DNA from 2 places in the Mesorhizobium sp. M7A.F.Ca.CA.004.04.2.1 genome. Region 2 is predicted to be linked to the other one. Evidence: riboswitches for the same ligand, from Rfam matches in the RefSeq annotation. Region 2 holds a riboswitch; the other holds the start of a gene.
What was found. Region 2 has a riboswitch for cobalamin ahead of EN893_RS08020 (ABC transporter ATP-binding protein). Riboswitches for the same ligand answer to the same signal wherever they lie in the genome.
Positions count from the first base shown of each region.

Region 1: it holds a riboswitch for cobalamin, as region 2 does, so the genes downstream of both, bluB (5,6-dimethylbenzimidazole synthase) here and EN893_RS08020 (ABC transporter ATP-binding protein) in region 2, are expected to answer to the same signal.

Region 1 is NZ_RZPH01000033.1:1,462-8,693, reverse strand. Features, by position in the region: gene EN893_RS03185 (pirin family protein) at 1-289, opposite strand, end outside; gene EN893_RS03180 (DUF2277 domain-containing protein) at 329-595, opposite strand; gene EN893_RS03175 (exodeoxyribonuclease VII small subunit) at 706-957, opposite strand; gene EN893_RS03170 (histone deacetylase family protein) at 961-1,887, opposite strand; cobalamin riboswitch at 2,009-2,189, shown strand; partial or broken gene bluB (5,6-dimethylbenzimidazole synthase) at 2,192-2,866, shown strand; partial or broken gene EN893_RS03160 (hypothetical protein) at 2,989-3,971, opposite strand; gene EN893_RS03155 (TetR/AcrR family transcriptional regulator) at 4,259-4,867, opposite strand; gene EN893_RS03150 (MFS transporter) at 4,989-6,212, shown strand; gene EN893_RS03145 (GNAT family N-acetyltransferase) at 6,251-6,793, opposite strand; gene ribB (3,4-dihydroxy-2-butanone-4-phosphate synthase) at 6,827-7,232, opposite strand, start outside.
Region 2 is NZ_RZPH01000117.1:1,993-9,224, forward strand. Features, by position in the region: gene EN893_RS08000 (MFS transporter) at 97-1,284, shown strand; gene EN893_RS08005 (D-arabinono-1,4-lactone oxidase) at 1,298-2,575, shown strand; gene EN893_RS08010 (DSD1 family PLP-dependent enzyme) at 2,575-3,714, shown strand; gene EN893_RS08015 (AraC family transcriptional regulator) at 3,719-4,552, opposite strand; cobalamin riboswitch at 4,808-5,015, shown strand; gene EN893_RS08020 (ABC transporter ATP-binding protein) at 5,177-5,965, shown strand; gene EN893_RS08025 (ABC transporter substrate-binding protein) at 6,015-6,962, shown strand; partial or broken gene EN893_RS08030 (iron chelate uptake ABC transporter family permease subunit) at 7,098-7,232, shown strand, end outside.

The DNA of each region.
Region 1 (7,232 bases), on a different contig from region 2:
TGCCGAGTGAATCGCGGTGCCGGATCTTGCCGTCGAACAGATAGGTGACCGTCGACAGGCCGATATGCGGATGCGGACGGACGTCGAGCGCCTGGCCGGCCCGCAGGATGGCAGGACCCATGCGGTCGAAGAAGATGAACGGCCCGACCAGCCGCCTTTTTGCCGTCGGCAGGGCACGGCGCACCTGAAAACCGCCGATGTCCTTGGCGTTCGGAATGACCATCAATTCGATCTGGTCGCTGGCAAAGGCGTCGCCTGCCTCAGGGTCTTTCCCGGGGAAGAAGCTCATGGACTCTCCTTGTCGGCCGTCGAAGGCCGCCTGGCCGCGTCAGGCAAAGCGGATCGCCGCCTTTGCCCGCAGCTTGGCCGCCACCTCTTCGCGATTACGCGGATGCTGATGGGTTTCCAGGGAATCGAGCAGTTCGCGCGCCGAGGCCGCGATGGCTTCGACGGCATGGTCGAAGGCGTGCTGGTTCTGCTTCGAGGGTCGCGTCGTTCCGCTCAGCTTGCGGACGAACTGAAGAGCCGCGTCGCGCACCTCGTCAGGGGTTGCCGGCGGATCAAAATTGAACAGGGTCTTGATGTTTCTGCACATCGCTTCCGTATCTCCTCTTGTCCTTGAGCTGTTTCAATCGGGACGAGTTATATCCTCGATCATGATCATGTCCAAAAACCGGTGAGGCGAGCCTATGTTCGGACCGGGCCTCAATCCGCGTCGAGCGGCTCCGTTCCGACCGGCTTGCCGTCGCGCGACAGCCTGATCTTCTCGACCTTGTCCTCGGCGGCCTTCAGCAGCCGGTCGCAATGCGCCTTCAGCGCCTCGCCACGTTCATAGATCTTGATCGACTGGTCGAGCGGCACGTCGCCACGCTCCAGATCATCGACGATCTTCTCCAGCGCATCGAGTGCCTGCTCGAAGCTCATCGCCTTGACGTCTTCGTTGGTCTCATCGGCCATCATTCATCCTTTCATCAGTCGCCCGACATGGGCGGCGACCGAAAATGCCAATCCCTGCAGATCGTAGCCGCCCTCGAGCAGGCTGACGAGCCGGTTGCCGCTGTGGCGTGCCGCGCGCTGCATCAGTTGGCCGGTCGCCCAATCGAAATCATCCTCGGTCAGATTGATCTCGGCCAGCGGATCGCGGTGGTGCGCGTCGAACCCCGCCGAAATGATAATCAGGTCGGGCGCGAAATTGTCGAGCGCGGGCAGGACGCGCGACAGGAAGGCATCGCGAAACACCTCGCTGCCAGTCTGCGGCGCCAGCGGCGCGTTGACGATGTTGCCGGCGCCCGTTTCGTTCTTCGCTCCGGTGCCGGGATAAAGCGGCATCTGGTGTGTCGAGCAATAGAGCACCGACGGATCGTCCCAGAAAATGTCCTGCGTGCCATTGCCGTGATGCACGTCCCAGTCGACGATGGCAACGCGTTCGACACCGTGTTTCTTCTGCGCATAACGCGCCGCGATCGCCGCCGTGTTGAACAGGCAGAAGCCCATGGCCGTGGTCTTTTCGGCATGATGGCCGGGCGGCCGGGCGGCGACGAAGACGTTGTCGGCGCGGCCCGAAAAGACGTCATCGACGGCGGCGTTGGCGGCGCCGATCGCGGTGATCGCCGCTTGCCAGCTCTTCGGACTGGCAGTGGTGTCGGCATCGATGCGGGCAATCCCCTCGTCGGGAATGGCGGCGCGCACGCGGGCGACGAAATCGGCGGGATGCGCGTAGAGGATGGTGGCCTCGTCGCCTTCCGGCGCCTGGATACGATCGAGCCCGGCAAAGGCTTCCTCATCGAGCACGCGCTCGATGGCACGCAAGCGGTCGGGCCGCTCGGGATGTCCGGGCGGCGTGAGATGCTCGAGGAAGATCGGATGGGTGTAGAGACGGGTGGTCATCGTCCTAATCTAGTGACCCGGATCGACAAAGGCCATGCACGGGCGGCCGATGACTGGGGAAAATCGCGACTGCGTCCATTCGCGTCGCTGCAAGCATTGGCGTCCTCAGCACTTCGGCGTAAGGTTTTTGGTACTGCCTGGTGCCCGCCGCAAGCGGGAGAATCGGGAACACGGTTGAATTCCGTGGCGTGCCCAACGCTGTGAGGGGGACCGCGCCGGTAAATGCCACTGTCGATGACGGGAAGGCACCGGACGCGGGTTGATCCCGAGCCAGAAGACCGGCCTGGCAGGCATCGTCATCCGCATGGTCAGGCGGATGATATCAATTGCAATCGCAAGGGGACAAGCGATGCCGGAACACCTGACCGCTGCTGTTGGCGACGGATTTGACCAGAGTGCGCGCGATGCGGTCTATCGCGCCATGTTCACACGGCGCGACGTGCGCAGCCATTTCCTGCCCACCGCGATCGATGACGACGTGCTGGCGCGGCTGCTGCTTGCTGCCCATCACGCGCCATCGGTCGGCTTCATGCAGCCATGGAATTTCATTGTCATTCGTGACATCGAGCGACGGGCGGAGGTGCGCGACCTGTTCCTGGCCGCGCGCGAGCAGGAACTGCCGGCGATCGACGAAGAGCGGCAGGAACTCTACCGCAAGCTCAAGCTGGAAGGCATCTGCGAAAGCGCGCTCAACATCTGCATCACCTGCGACCGGCAGCGCTCGAAGGGTTCGCCGCTGGGACGCTGGCACAATCCGGAGATGGATCTCTACAGCACCGTCTGCGCGGTGCAGAATTTCTGGCTGGCCGCGCGTGCCGAGGGCGTCGGTGTAGGCTGGGTCAGCATCATCGAAGCGCAGGCGCTAAAGCGGCTGTTGGCCATTCCGGACCACGTAACGCCGATCGCCTATCTCTGCGTCGGCCGTGTTTCCGAGTTCGCTCCCAAACCGGACCTTGAAACGCATGGCTGGGGACGGCGGCTGCCGCTGCCGGAGCTGATCATGAGCGAGACCTTTTCCGGGCAAGGCGAGACACAGCTCAAATCCACCGTGGCGCGCCTCAACACCGTTTCTGCCTCACCAGACATCACCCGCCCGGCCGATCAGGGTGTGGCGCCGGCCGTAGCCCAGCGCGAACCGCCGAAGGAGGCGAGCGCCTTGTCCTTGAGCTCCCTGAACTTCGACGACGCCTCGGCCAGCCGGGCGTCCCAGGCCGGATCCGGCACCTGGCCCGCGATGGTCTTGAAATAGACCTGCATCAGGCAGGCGATGGCGAAGGGTTCAATGAATGCCGCCTTGAATGCCCAGGCGAAGACGATGGCGAGCACAAAAGCCCAGCCGGCGAGCTGGCCAGGCATCAGGAACAGAATCGCGCCGGCAGGCGCCAGCATCATCAGAAAGATGATGAACGACACGCCCCACATGATGACCGCCAGCCAGACGGCGTTCTTGACCATGACCTTGCCGTTCTGGGCATAGAGCACGACGCCCTGGCGCGCCGTCTCGAAGGGCGAGGCTGAATTGATGCGGATGTTGTAGCCGAGGATGATCTCGTCGACATAGGTCAGCGACAGGCGGATCACCGTGTTGATGAAGGAGACCAGGCCGCTCAGGCCCGGTATCGGCAGGAAGGCGGCGATGCCGCCGAGCAGGCCGGTGATGGCGCGGATGGCGCCCTTGACGAGTTGGTCGACGACGAAAAGGATGTTGGCCTCGGCGAAACGCTGGGTCACGATATCCCTGGCATAGGCGATCTGGTCCTGACGCCGGGAATGTCGCGGCCGTCGATCAGATGAACCATGACGGCGATGTGGCCGGCCTTGACGACATAGAGGATGTATTCGCGGATCCAATACACAGCGATCGAGACGAGGCCAAACCCGACCACGCCGCCCCACAGGGCAAAGGACATGGGCCCGTCGGGATCAGTGGAGATATGGCCGACGCCATAGCCGACCGAGGCGCCGGTGCCCGTCGCCATAATGTAGGCCAGCGTGATGCCGAAATAGACGATCATGCGAAAGACGATGAACGGCCAGGTCCGCATCATGATGGACACCGACCGGCCGATCTCAAAATCCCACATGTGCCCCGAATCTCCGCCTCAGAGATGGTGGAAGAGGATGGACTCAACCCGGCGATTGTCAATTGCCGGCCCTGACGCCAAAGGGCAACGAATTCGGGCTAACGGGTTTCTTCGGAGCCTTCGCCGGCGCGTAGGCTGACGGAGCATCAAACGAAAAACCCGCCTGTGCGGCGGGTCACTGGCGCAAATCAGCACCATGGACGAATATGTACCTTAGCTGAGGTCACCGAGTCAAGAAAAAATTCCTATCGGGAACAGCTGCCGGCACGAAAGCTCCGGTGGGAACTTCAATTCGACTGCGGGTCCGGCTTCTTGAGCAGGCCTTCGAGCAGTTGCTTGAACGCCGTCACCACCTTCTTCGACGTCGCTTCGGGGTCGCTCGAATTGGCGATCCGTTGCGCTGCCTGGCTGCTCGCTCCGTTGATCAGTCGCGAGGCCGTCTCGGGGTCGAGGCTGGAGACAACGACCCCCTCCTCCTGCAGCGCGGTCAGATGGTCGGTCATTGAAGCGATGCACGCACTGCAATTCGGCCATTGCGCTGGATCCCCCAGCACGGCCGGGCCATCCCGGAACATGATGCGCTGGATTTCCGGCTCCAGCGCCATCTCGATATAGGTCGAGCACTCGTCGACGAAATGCTGCCAACGGGTCGGCGCTCTCGACGCGACCTCATTGATGCGCGCCGCCATCTCGCCGTCAATCTGGGCTATGACCGCCTGCAGCAGCCCCTTTTTGTCGCCGAAATGATGATAGAGCGCGCCGCGCGTCAGCCCGGCCGAAGCGGTGAAATCATCCATCGAGGCTTCCGCATAGCCTGTTGTGCCGAAGGCATGACGGGCCGCCGCGATCAGCTTGGCGCGCGTCTCGGCGATCATCTCCTTGCGGGGTCTGTGCATGGCTTCTGGCCCTATTCACATACGCAACGTATGCCAATTGACATACGCGACGTATGGTCTATTTAATGATCATACGCTCCGTATGTAATTGTCCAATCGTCCTTTGTCGAGGAACCAACCGATGCAAAATCCCTACGCGGAAATCTTTCGTGCCCCGGGAGCCAAGGGCTTTGCGGCCGCCGGCTTCATGGCGCGCCTGCCGATCGCCATGGCGCCCATCGGCATCGTGGCGATGCTGTCGCAGACGCGTGGCGAATACTGGCTGGCCGGAGCCGTCTCGGCGACATACGCGCTGGCCAACGCCTTCGTCGCGCCGCAGATATCGAGACTGGTGGACCGCCTGGGCCAGACACGAATCGTGGTGCCCACCACCATCATCGCGGTGCTGGCTTTCGCGGTCCTGATAGCGGCGGCCAACCAGGACTGGCCGGTTTGGACTCTGTTCGTATCGGCACTGCTGGCCGCCGCCATGCCAAGCATACCGGCGATGGTGCGCGCGCGCTGGACGGAGATTTTCCGGGGGCGGCCGCAGATGAACACCGCATTCGCCTTCGAGTCCGTGGCCGATGAACTGGTCTATATCGCCGGGGCATCGCTATCGGTCGGCCTGAGTGCCGCCCTGTTCCCGGAAGCCGGCGTTCTGGTGAGCACATTATTTCTCGCATTCGGATCAGCGGCCTTCATCCTGCAACGCTCGACCGAGCCCCGGGTGCGGCCGGTCGACCATAACTCAAGCGGCTCGGCGATCCGCCTGCGGCCGGTTCAGATCATCACCCTCGCCCTGATCTTCATCGGCGCAACCTTCGCGACGACGGAAGTGACCACCGTGGCGATCACCAAGGAGCTTGGCCAACCGGGCGCCGCCAGCCTCGTCATCGGCGTTTATGCGCTGGGATCGTTCGTGCTCGGCATCATCGTCGGCGCGCTCAGCCTGAAGGCGCCGCTGAAACGCCAGCTGGCCATCGCAGTCGCCCTCGTCGCGCTCGGCACGCTGTTGCCGCTCACCGCCGACACCGTGCCACTGCTGGCGCTGACCGTGTTCATCAGCGGTGTGGCGATCTCGCCGACCTTCATCACCGCGTTCGGCCTGATCGAGCGGCATGTGCCGGAAGCGATGCTGACCGAAGGCATCACCTGGGTCATGACCGGCATCGGCATCGGCATGGCGCTGGGCTCGTTCGCGGCCGGCGCGATGGTGGATGCGTTCGGCGCCAAGAGCGGGTTCTGGGTGTCGGTGGCTTCAGGCACGATCGCACTGGCCACGGTGCTGCTCGGCCAACGCAGCCTTGCCACGACTGAGTGCGAGATGGACGGATGCGAAGCAGCCGCGATTGCCGCGGAATAGTTCCGGCGCGTCCGGGCTTTAGGACCGGGCGCGCCGCTCTAGGCGGCCGGGCCTGAAATATTGGCTTTTCCCGGGTGCGCCAATGCCAAAAGTATCGTTGGCGCCCCGCGCAGCATCACCTCTTTTTCGAAGGCGAAGCCACATTTCTCCAGCACCCGTCGCGAGGCCGGATTGGCGGGGCGGACGAGGCCGACAACCCGATCGGCACGCAAGGGGCCGAACGCGGTGCGCAGTGCTTCCATCACCAATTCCGTGGCATAGCCATGTCCCCAGGCCGCCGGATGAAGATGATGGGACAGGTTCAGACCGTCGAAATCCGCCGATACCGTGACGCCGCCGAAGCCGATCAACTTTCCATCCGCCTCGACTGCCCAGCGGCCAAAGCCGTGCTTGTCCCAATGACCGATGTCGCGCCTCAGCCGCGCGGCGCTCTGCTGGGCTCTATCCGGAACAGGGTCGGGTCGATGCGCAACAAGCTCCCCGCGCGAAAAGAGATCGATCAGGAAATCCAGATCAGCCTCTGCCGGGCGGCGCAGCAAAAGCCGCTCGCTGCGCTGGCTGGAAGGCAGGGGCGCATTCATCCGTCTTCTCCGGCAACCGGATCGGCGGGAGGCTCAGAGGATCTCGGTCTTGGCGATGTGGATGCCAAAACCTTCGAGGCCGACATAGTGGCGTTCGCGCGAGGCGATCAGGTTGATCGAGGAGATGCCGAGATCCTTGAGGATCTGCGCGCCGAGCCCGATCTCGCGCCACTCGTTTTCGCGGCGGCGGGCCTCTTCGTGATCCTCGCGGTCGCCGCTTGCCGGTCGTTTGCGCTCCTGATGCGCAACGCCGACGGAGCCTTCTCTGAGATAGACGATGACGCCGCGCCTGCGCTCGCCCATTGCCTTCATAATGGCGTCGAGCCGGTGGCTGGTGCCGAACACATCGGTCACCACATCCTCCGAATGCAGGCGCACCGGGACCTCCTCGCCGTCACGAATGTCGCCGAAGACGATGGCGACGTGGTGCATGGAGTCC
Region 2 (7,232 bases):
TCCGGTTGACAAGAAAATATGATCAAGTATCAGTTTCTGAAATACTGACAGGTTGTCAGCTTTTTTGCCGCACGGCAAGGACGTTGGGAGGCGCCTTTGGCTTCGACAGATACCGGCCACGCAGGCAGTGGCGACTGGCTGGTCGGCAATCCGACCGGCTGGCAGCTCGCCTCGGCCTTGTGGATCGGTTCGGTCGGCCTGCTCATCCTCGGCCTGCAGCCGGTGCTGCTCGGAGCTCTCTACACCGAAGGCCATGTCAGCGGCGACGAACTGGCGCTGGTCGCCACAGCCGAGATGATCGCTATTGCCATCGGTTCGGCTGTCGTGGCGATGCTGCTTTCGGCGCACCACATGCGCTGGAAAAGTGCCGTCCTTCTGCTGCTGCTGGCGCTGGTCAATGTGTGGACGGCCTATGCCGCGAGCACCAGCACGCTGATTGCGGCCCGCGCCCTGGCCGGGCTCGCCGAGGGCGGTCTGGTCGCCATCGCCACCGAACTGATCGCCCGCTCGCGGCGCGCCGAGCGCATCGGCGGCTATTTCGTCACCATGCAGACGCTGGCGCAATGCGCGCTCGCCCTGTTGCTGGCGCTCTATGTCATCCCGGCCGCAGGGGCGTCGGGCGGCTTCATCGTTCTTGCCGTCGTCTGCGTCGTGTCGCTGGTGGTCGCCTTCACTGTTCCCGGTGACTATGCCGACCTGCCCAAGGAGGAGAACCTGGTCAATGTGCTGACGCTTCCCTCGACGACCGCGCTGCTGTCCGTCTTCTGCTATTTCATGTTCTTCGGCGCGGTCTGGGCCTTTCTGGAACCGCTTGGCGCACAGTATGGCATCGATGGCCGCACCGTCGGCCTGATCGTCTCGGCCAGCCTCGCCGTGCAGGTCCTGGGTGCTATGACGGCCACCGTGTTCGAGGCGCGCATCGATTATCGCCTTGCCATCGCGGCGATCGGCGTCGTCGCGCTTGTCAGCTCCCTGGTTCTTGCCAGTAGCCCTGGCCTGACAACGTTCTGGGTCGCTGCCTTGGCCATGGGCTTTATCCTGCTGTTCATCGTGCCCTACCAGATACGTCTGGCGATCACCGCCGACGAGACGCGGACCGCTGTGCTGCTGGTGCCGGCAGCCCAGCTTTTCGGCCTGGCGATCGGGCCGATCGCGGCGTCGCTGCTCATCGATGGCAAGGATTTCCGGCCGGTGCCGGAATTCGCCGCCGCCAGCGCGGTCGCCAGCGTGGCGCTGCTCGGTCTCTTCGTCCTTGTGTCGCGTCACCGTCGTGCGGTTGCCTGAGCGGGGAGGTGGCATGTCTAACATTTGGAGCAACTGGTCGGGCTTTGTAAGCGCCGAGCCCAAGCTGATCGCCAGCCCCGGCGATGCCGGTGAACTCGGTGATCTCGTCCGGACCGCGCCTGGCCCGGTGCGCGTCGCCGGTGCCGGTCATTCCTTCACGCCGCTGGTGAAATCGCAAGGCACGATCCTGTCCCTGGAGAGGCTGGAAGGGCTGGTCTCGCACGACGCCGAAACACATCGGGCGCGGGTGCGGGCAGGGACCCGGCTCGGCCCGCTGATGCGCATCCTGCAAGGCATTGGCCAGGGCCTGCCCAATATGGGCGACATTGACCGCCAGGCGATCGGCGGCGCGCTGGGTACCGCCACGCATGGCTCGGGACCGACGCTCGGCGCCTATCACACGCAGCTGGAGACGGTGCAGATCGTCGACGGGCTTGGCAAGGTCCGCGACTTCAAGCGGGCAGGGGATCAGGACATGATCCACGCCATGGGCGTCGCGCTCGGCGCTTTCGGCGTGCTCACCGAAGTGACGCTGAACAACATCGCGACCTACCGGTTGCGCCGCCGCAAATATGTGCTGCCGATCACTGAGATGCTGCGCGACTTCGAGGCGATGATGGCCGCGCATCGCTCGGCCGAATTCTACTACATTCCGTTCTCCGGCTATGCGCAGTTCATCGCCAGCGATTTCAGCGACGCCGCACCCACCGCACGGCCGCCGGAAGAGGACGAGGCGGGTTTGAGGACGCTGCGTCGGCTGCGCACCTCACTTGCCTGGCTGCCATCGCTGCGTGGCCGCCTGATCCGTTCGGCGGCCGTCAGATTTCCCGCCGAGGACTACGTGCAGGACTGGCTCAACGTCTATGCCAGCGACCGGCAGACCAAGTTCAACGAGATGGAATATCATTTGCCGTTCGAGGAAGGGCCGAAGGCGTTGGCCGAGATCATCGAGCTGACCGAGAAGCGTTTTCTCGAGGTCTATTTCCCGATGGAGGTGCGCTCGGTCGCGCCGGACCAGTTCTGGCTTTCGCCATTCTACAACAGGCTGACCTGCTCCATCGCCATCCACCATGATGCAGCGAACGATCCTCTGCCGTTCATGCGGGCGGCGGAGCCGATCTTCCGCAGATATGGCGGCCGGCCGCATTGGGGCAAGATGCACAGCCTGAAAGCGGCGGATCTGAAAAAGCTCTACCCGCGCTGGGACGATGCCATGGCGGTGCGCCGCGACGTCGATCCGCAAAACCGCTTCGTCTCGCCCTATATGGCCGGCTTGTTCGGCATCGAATGATGAGCACCTATTTTTCCACCCTCTCGGATGCGCTGAAGACCGCCGGCATCTTCCAGCCCTGCCTGCTGCTCGATCGCGACCGGCTGGACGGCAACATTGCCCTGGTCAAGGAGAGACTGGATCCCGGCCTGGCCGTGCGGCTGGTCGACAAATCGCTCGCGTGCATGCCGCTGCTTGCGTATATCGCCAAGGCGCTTGGCAGTGAGCGCTTCATGACCTTCCACCCGCCGATCAGCGAGGCGGTGCTGAAGGCGTTCCCGGATGCCGATCTGCTCTACGGCAAGCCGATGCCGATCGGCGCGGCAAGGGCGGCGCTGGTGAAAGCCGATACCGACTGGTCGCGCGTCTGCTGGCTGATCGACAGCGAGGAAAGACTGGCGGAATATGGCGCGCTGGCAGACGAACTCGGCATCGGCCTGCGCATCGCTTTCGAGATCGATGTCGGGCTGCATCGCGGCGGGTTCGCCAATCCTGAGGCCTTGTCGAAGGCGTTGAGCGCGTTGCCGGCCCGGCTGCATTGCGAAGGCGTCATGGCCTACGAGGCGCATGCGCCGCTCATTCCTGGCCTTTTCGGCGGACCGGCAAAGGCATTGGCAAAGGCGTCGGCGCAGGCCTCGGCGTTCGTCGCCTGTCTCGGCGCCGACCAGCGCCGCATCCTGAACATCGGCGGCAGCAAGACCGCGCTGCTTCATCATGGCGGCGCGGCCAATGAGGTCTCGATGGGCTCGGCCTTTGTGCTGCCCAGCGACTTCGATACGCCAGGCCTCGACGGCTTCCAGCCGGCGGCCTTCATCGCCACGCCGATCCTGAAAATGGTCGAGCCGATGCTGCCCGGCCCGCCGGCCGTCACCCGCCTGCTGCAGGCGCTCGGCCGGTTCCCGCGCAAGGGTTGCTACCTCTATGGCGGCAAGTGGATGGCCGAGCCGGTCTTCCCAGAAGGCATGAAGGCGAACGGGCTGCTCGGCCTGTCCTCCAACCAGCAATTCATGGGCTTGCCCGCCGACGCGACCGCAAAGCCCGGCGACTACGCGTTTCTAAGGCCGACGCAGAGCGAAGCCGTGCTGCAGCAGTTCGGGTCGATCGCGGTGTTTTCCGGCGGCCGGATCGCCGATCGCTGGCCGGCGTTGCCGATGGCCTGACCGACTACGCCTTCACCGGTATCCAGATCTCCAGCCCGCCCTTGCCGCTGCGCGGGTCGAATTCGGGGCCGTAGCGTTCGAATTCCGGCGCGTCCGCGATCTCATGCCCGGAGGCCGGCAGCCATTTGTTCCAGATCGTGTTGACCGTCCGGCGGATGGTCGAGATGTGGTCGCGGTGGGCAAAGACCGCATATTTCTGCGCCGGCACCCGCACCCGGTAGAAGTCCCTGGGCAGGTCGGAGAAGTCAGACACTTCGACGCCGCCGATGTAGTCGAAATTGCCGGCATCGTCGCCGTTGACGCAGACGCCATAGGCGACGTCGCCGGTCTCGCCCGGAATGTTGCCGATATAGGGGCCGAAGCGCTGCCACTGCATCGGGATGGCGGCGCTGGTTTCGCAGCTGCAGCGTTCGCCGAGGCCGGCGATCAGGAACGGCCGGCTGGTCTCGAAACGCGGCGGTTCGAGATTGGTGAGGAGGGACTGGTCCATCAGGATCGGCTCCACGAGGTCGAGCTTGTCGAGTGTGCCCTGCGCGCGCACCAGTTCCGGCGTGGTGCCGAACTGATCGCGGAAGGCACGGGTGAACGCCTCATGCGAGTTGTAGCCGGCGTCGAGCGCGACGGCGAGGATGTCGGGCGCCCCGCCCGCCAGCTTGCGCGCCGCCTCGGTCAGCCGGCGTGAGCGCATGTAGCCCATCACCGACCGGCCGGTGGCGGCGCCGAAGGCGCGCGTCACATGAAAACGCGACACGCCGCTGTTTTGCGCGACATCATCAAGCGAGATCGCCTCCGGCAGATGGCTTTCGACGAACCACAGCGCTTTCTCGGTCGGGTCCATTTTCTCCTCGCATTGGCCAGATCATCCTGCCGTTTCCTGGCGCAGCCAGTTTGATCGAAATTGCGCATCCCGTGCAATCTGCGCCGATGCCGGTCGCCATCCGGCCAACCGCCCCATGAGCTTTCGCTTGACAGCGACCGGCGTCATCTCTTAGGTATGTTATATTATTACATAAAGAGAGCATGCGATGCCTGTTTCCCTTAGCTGGCCCACCACTCCGTCCGAGAAATCCATTGCGAAGCGATCGGCGCAAATCTACGCTGAAGCGGTGATGGTCCCCGAGTCGAAAGGCGAGGGGTGAAAAGGGAACACGGTGAGGCCTGCTCAGGTCGAGACCGTGGCTGCCCCCGCAACTGTAAGCGGCGAGCAAAATCCGTGAATGCCACTGGCCGGCAAGGCTGGGAAGGCTGGATGGCGCAACGACCCGTGAGCCAGGAGACCTGCCATCACTGAGTTGACCGGACGGGGTGTGCCGGGAGGAAACGCGAATCCCGGTCTTGTCGGCCGGTTCGCCAGCTTCCTTCCGTCGCCAGTTTTGGAAAGTGACGGAAAGTTGGACGGCTCCATCCATCGCATCGTCGTATATACGCTTTGCCGTCCCGGCAAGCCGGCGGGCAGCAGCCGATGACCGTAGCGCTTCTCGAAGCCCGTGACCTCTGCGTCACGGCGAATGGGCGGGATCTGGTTCAGGCGGTCAGCTTCTCGGTGGCCGCCGGCGATCGCCTTGCCATCATCGGTCCCAACGGCGCCGGCAAGACGACGCTGCTGCGCATGCTGTCGGGCATGCTGCGTCCGAGCTCCGGCGAGGTGAAGCTCGGCGGGCGCCGCCTGGACAGGATTTCAGCCGCCGAACGGGCGCTGCACATTGCCGTGGTCGGCCAGACCGACCAGCCCGATCCGCGGCTGGCGGTGATCGACTATGTCGAGCTTGGCCGGGTTCCGCACGCCGGGCTGCGGCGCAGGAGCGAGGAGCGCGAGATCGTCGTCGATGCACTGCGCCGGACCGGCCTGCTGCCGCTATTTGGCCGCACCATCGGCTCGCTGTCGGGCGGCGAGCGCCAGCGCGCCCAACTTGCGCGCGCCATCGCCCAGCAGCCAAAAATCCTGTTCCTCGACGAGCCGACCAACCATCTCGACCCGCGTGCCCGCGGCGAACTGCTCGACCTCGTGGCAGGCTTCGAGATGACGGTGATCGCGGTGCTGCACGATCTGGCGCTGGTGGCACCGTTCGCCACCAGGGTGGCGGTGATGAACCATGCCCGTCTGCAAGCGCTCGCCGCACCGCGCGAAGCCCTGACCCAAAAGCTGATCCGCGAGATTTTCGGCATCGATGTGCTGCGTCTGCGCCATCCGACCGAAGACCGCGAACTGACGGTGTTCGATGTGCCGAACCGTGCCGCGCCGCCGACGTGATTGAAGCCATCTCGTAGTCGACCCAATCCCATCCACAAGGAGCAAACCCGTGAAACGCCTGGCCTTTTCGCTTGTCTTCTCGCTGCTGGCCTCGACAGCCCTGGCCTTCCCGGTCACGGTCGACAGCTGCGGCAAGCCGCTGACCTTCGATGCGCCGCCGAAGCGCGCCGTCATCCAGGATCTCAACATGGCCGAGATGGCTTTCGCGCTGAAACTGCAGCCGTCGATCGTCGGCCTGACCGGCATCACCGGATGGTACAAGGTGGGTCCCGAATTCAAGGCCGAGCAGGGTTCGATCCCGGAACTGGCGCCGAAATATCCGACGCTCGAAAACCTCGTCGCGGTCGAGCCGGATTTCTTCTTCGCCGGCTGGTATTACGGCATGAAGCCGGGCGGCGAGGTGACACCCGATACGCTTGCTCCGCACGGCATCAAGACGCTGGTGCTGACGGAAAGCTGCGTCCATCTCGACAAGAGCCGCCCAGCCGCCTCGATGGACCTGCTCTATGGCGACGTCGAAAAGCTGGGCAAGATTTTCGGCAAGGAGGCCGAGGCGGAGAAGCTTGTCTCCGGCTGGAAGAAGCAGCTCGCCGACATCACCGCCAAGGTCGGCAACGGCAAGGGTACGCGAGTGTTTCTCTATGATTCCGGCGAGGACAAACCGTTCACAGCAGGCAAGTTCGCCATCCCCAGCGCCATGATATCAGCCGCCGGCGGCGACAACATCATGGGCGACATGGAGACCAGCTGGGGCAACACGGACTGGGAAACGGTGGCGTCGCGCAATCCGCAATTCCTCATCCTGCTCGATTACCAGGACGGCGGCGGCTACAGGAAACTGCTTGATTTCCTGAAGTCCCACCCGGCGATGAAAGAAACGGACGCGGTCAAGAACGAGCGCTTCGTCGCCCTGCGCTATGCCGAACTGACACCCGGACCCGCCAATATCGAAGCGATCGACAAAATCGCCAAGGCCATGCATCCGGAAGCGTTTTGATGCCTGTCGCCCAAAAGTGCGCAGCGGTTTTGGGGCAACGACATGCATGAGCAAAAGATCCTGGAAGTGCGTCGCACGCGTCCTGACAGACACGACGCATTTCCAGGTTTGCGCCATCCGGCATTCGCACTGGCCATGCTGGTGGGAGCGGCGGCGATCGCCGCTCTCGCTCTGCTGTCGATCGCCTATGGCTCGACGTTGATTCCGTTGGCCGACGTCGTTGCCTCGCTTGGCCGTGCGATTGGCTTCAGCGGGCACGACGTGTCCGGG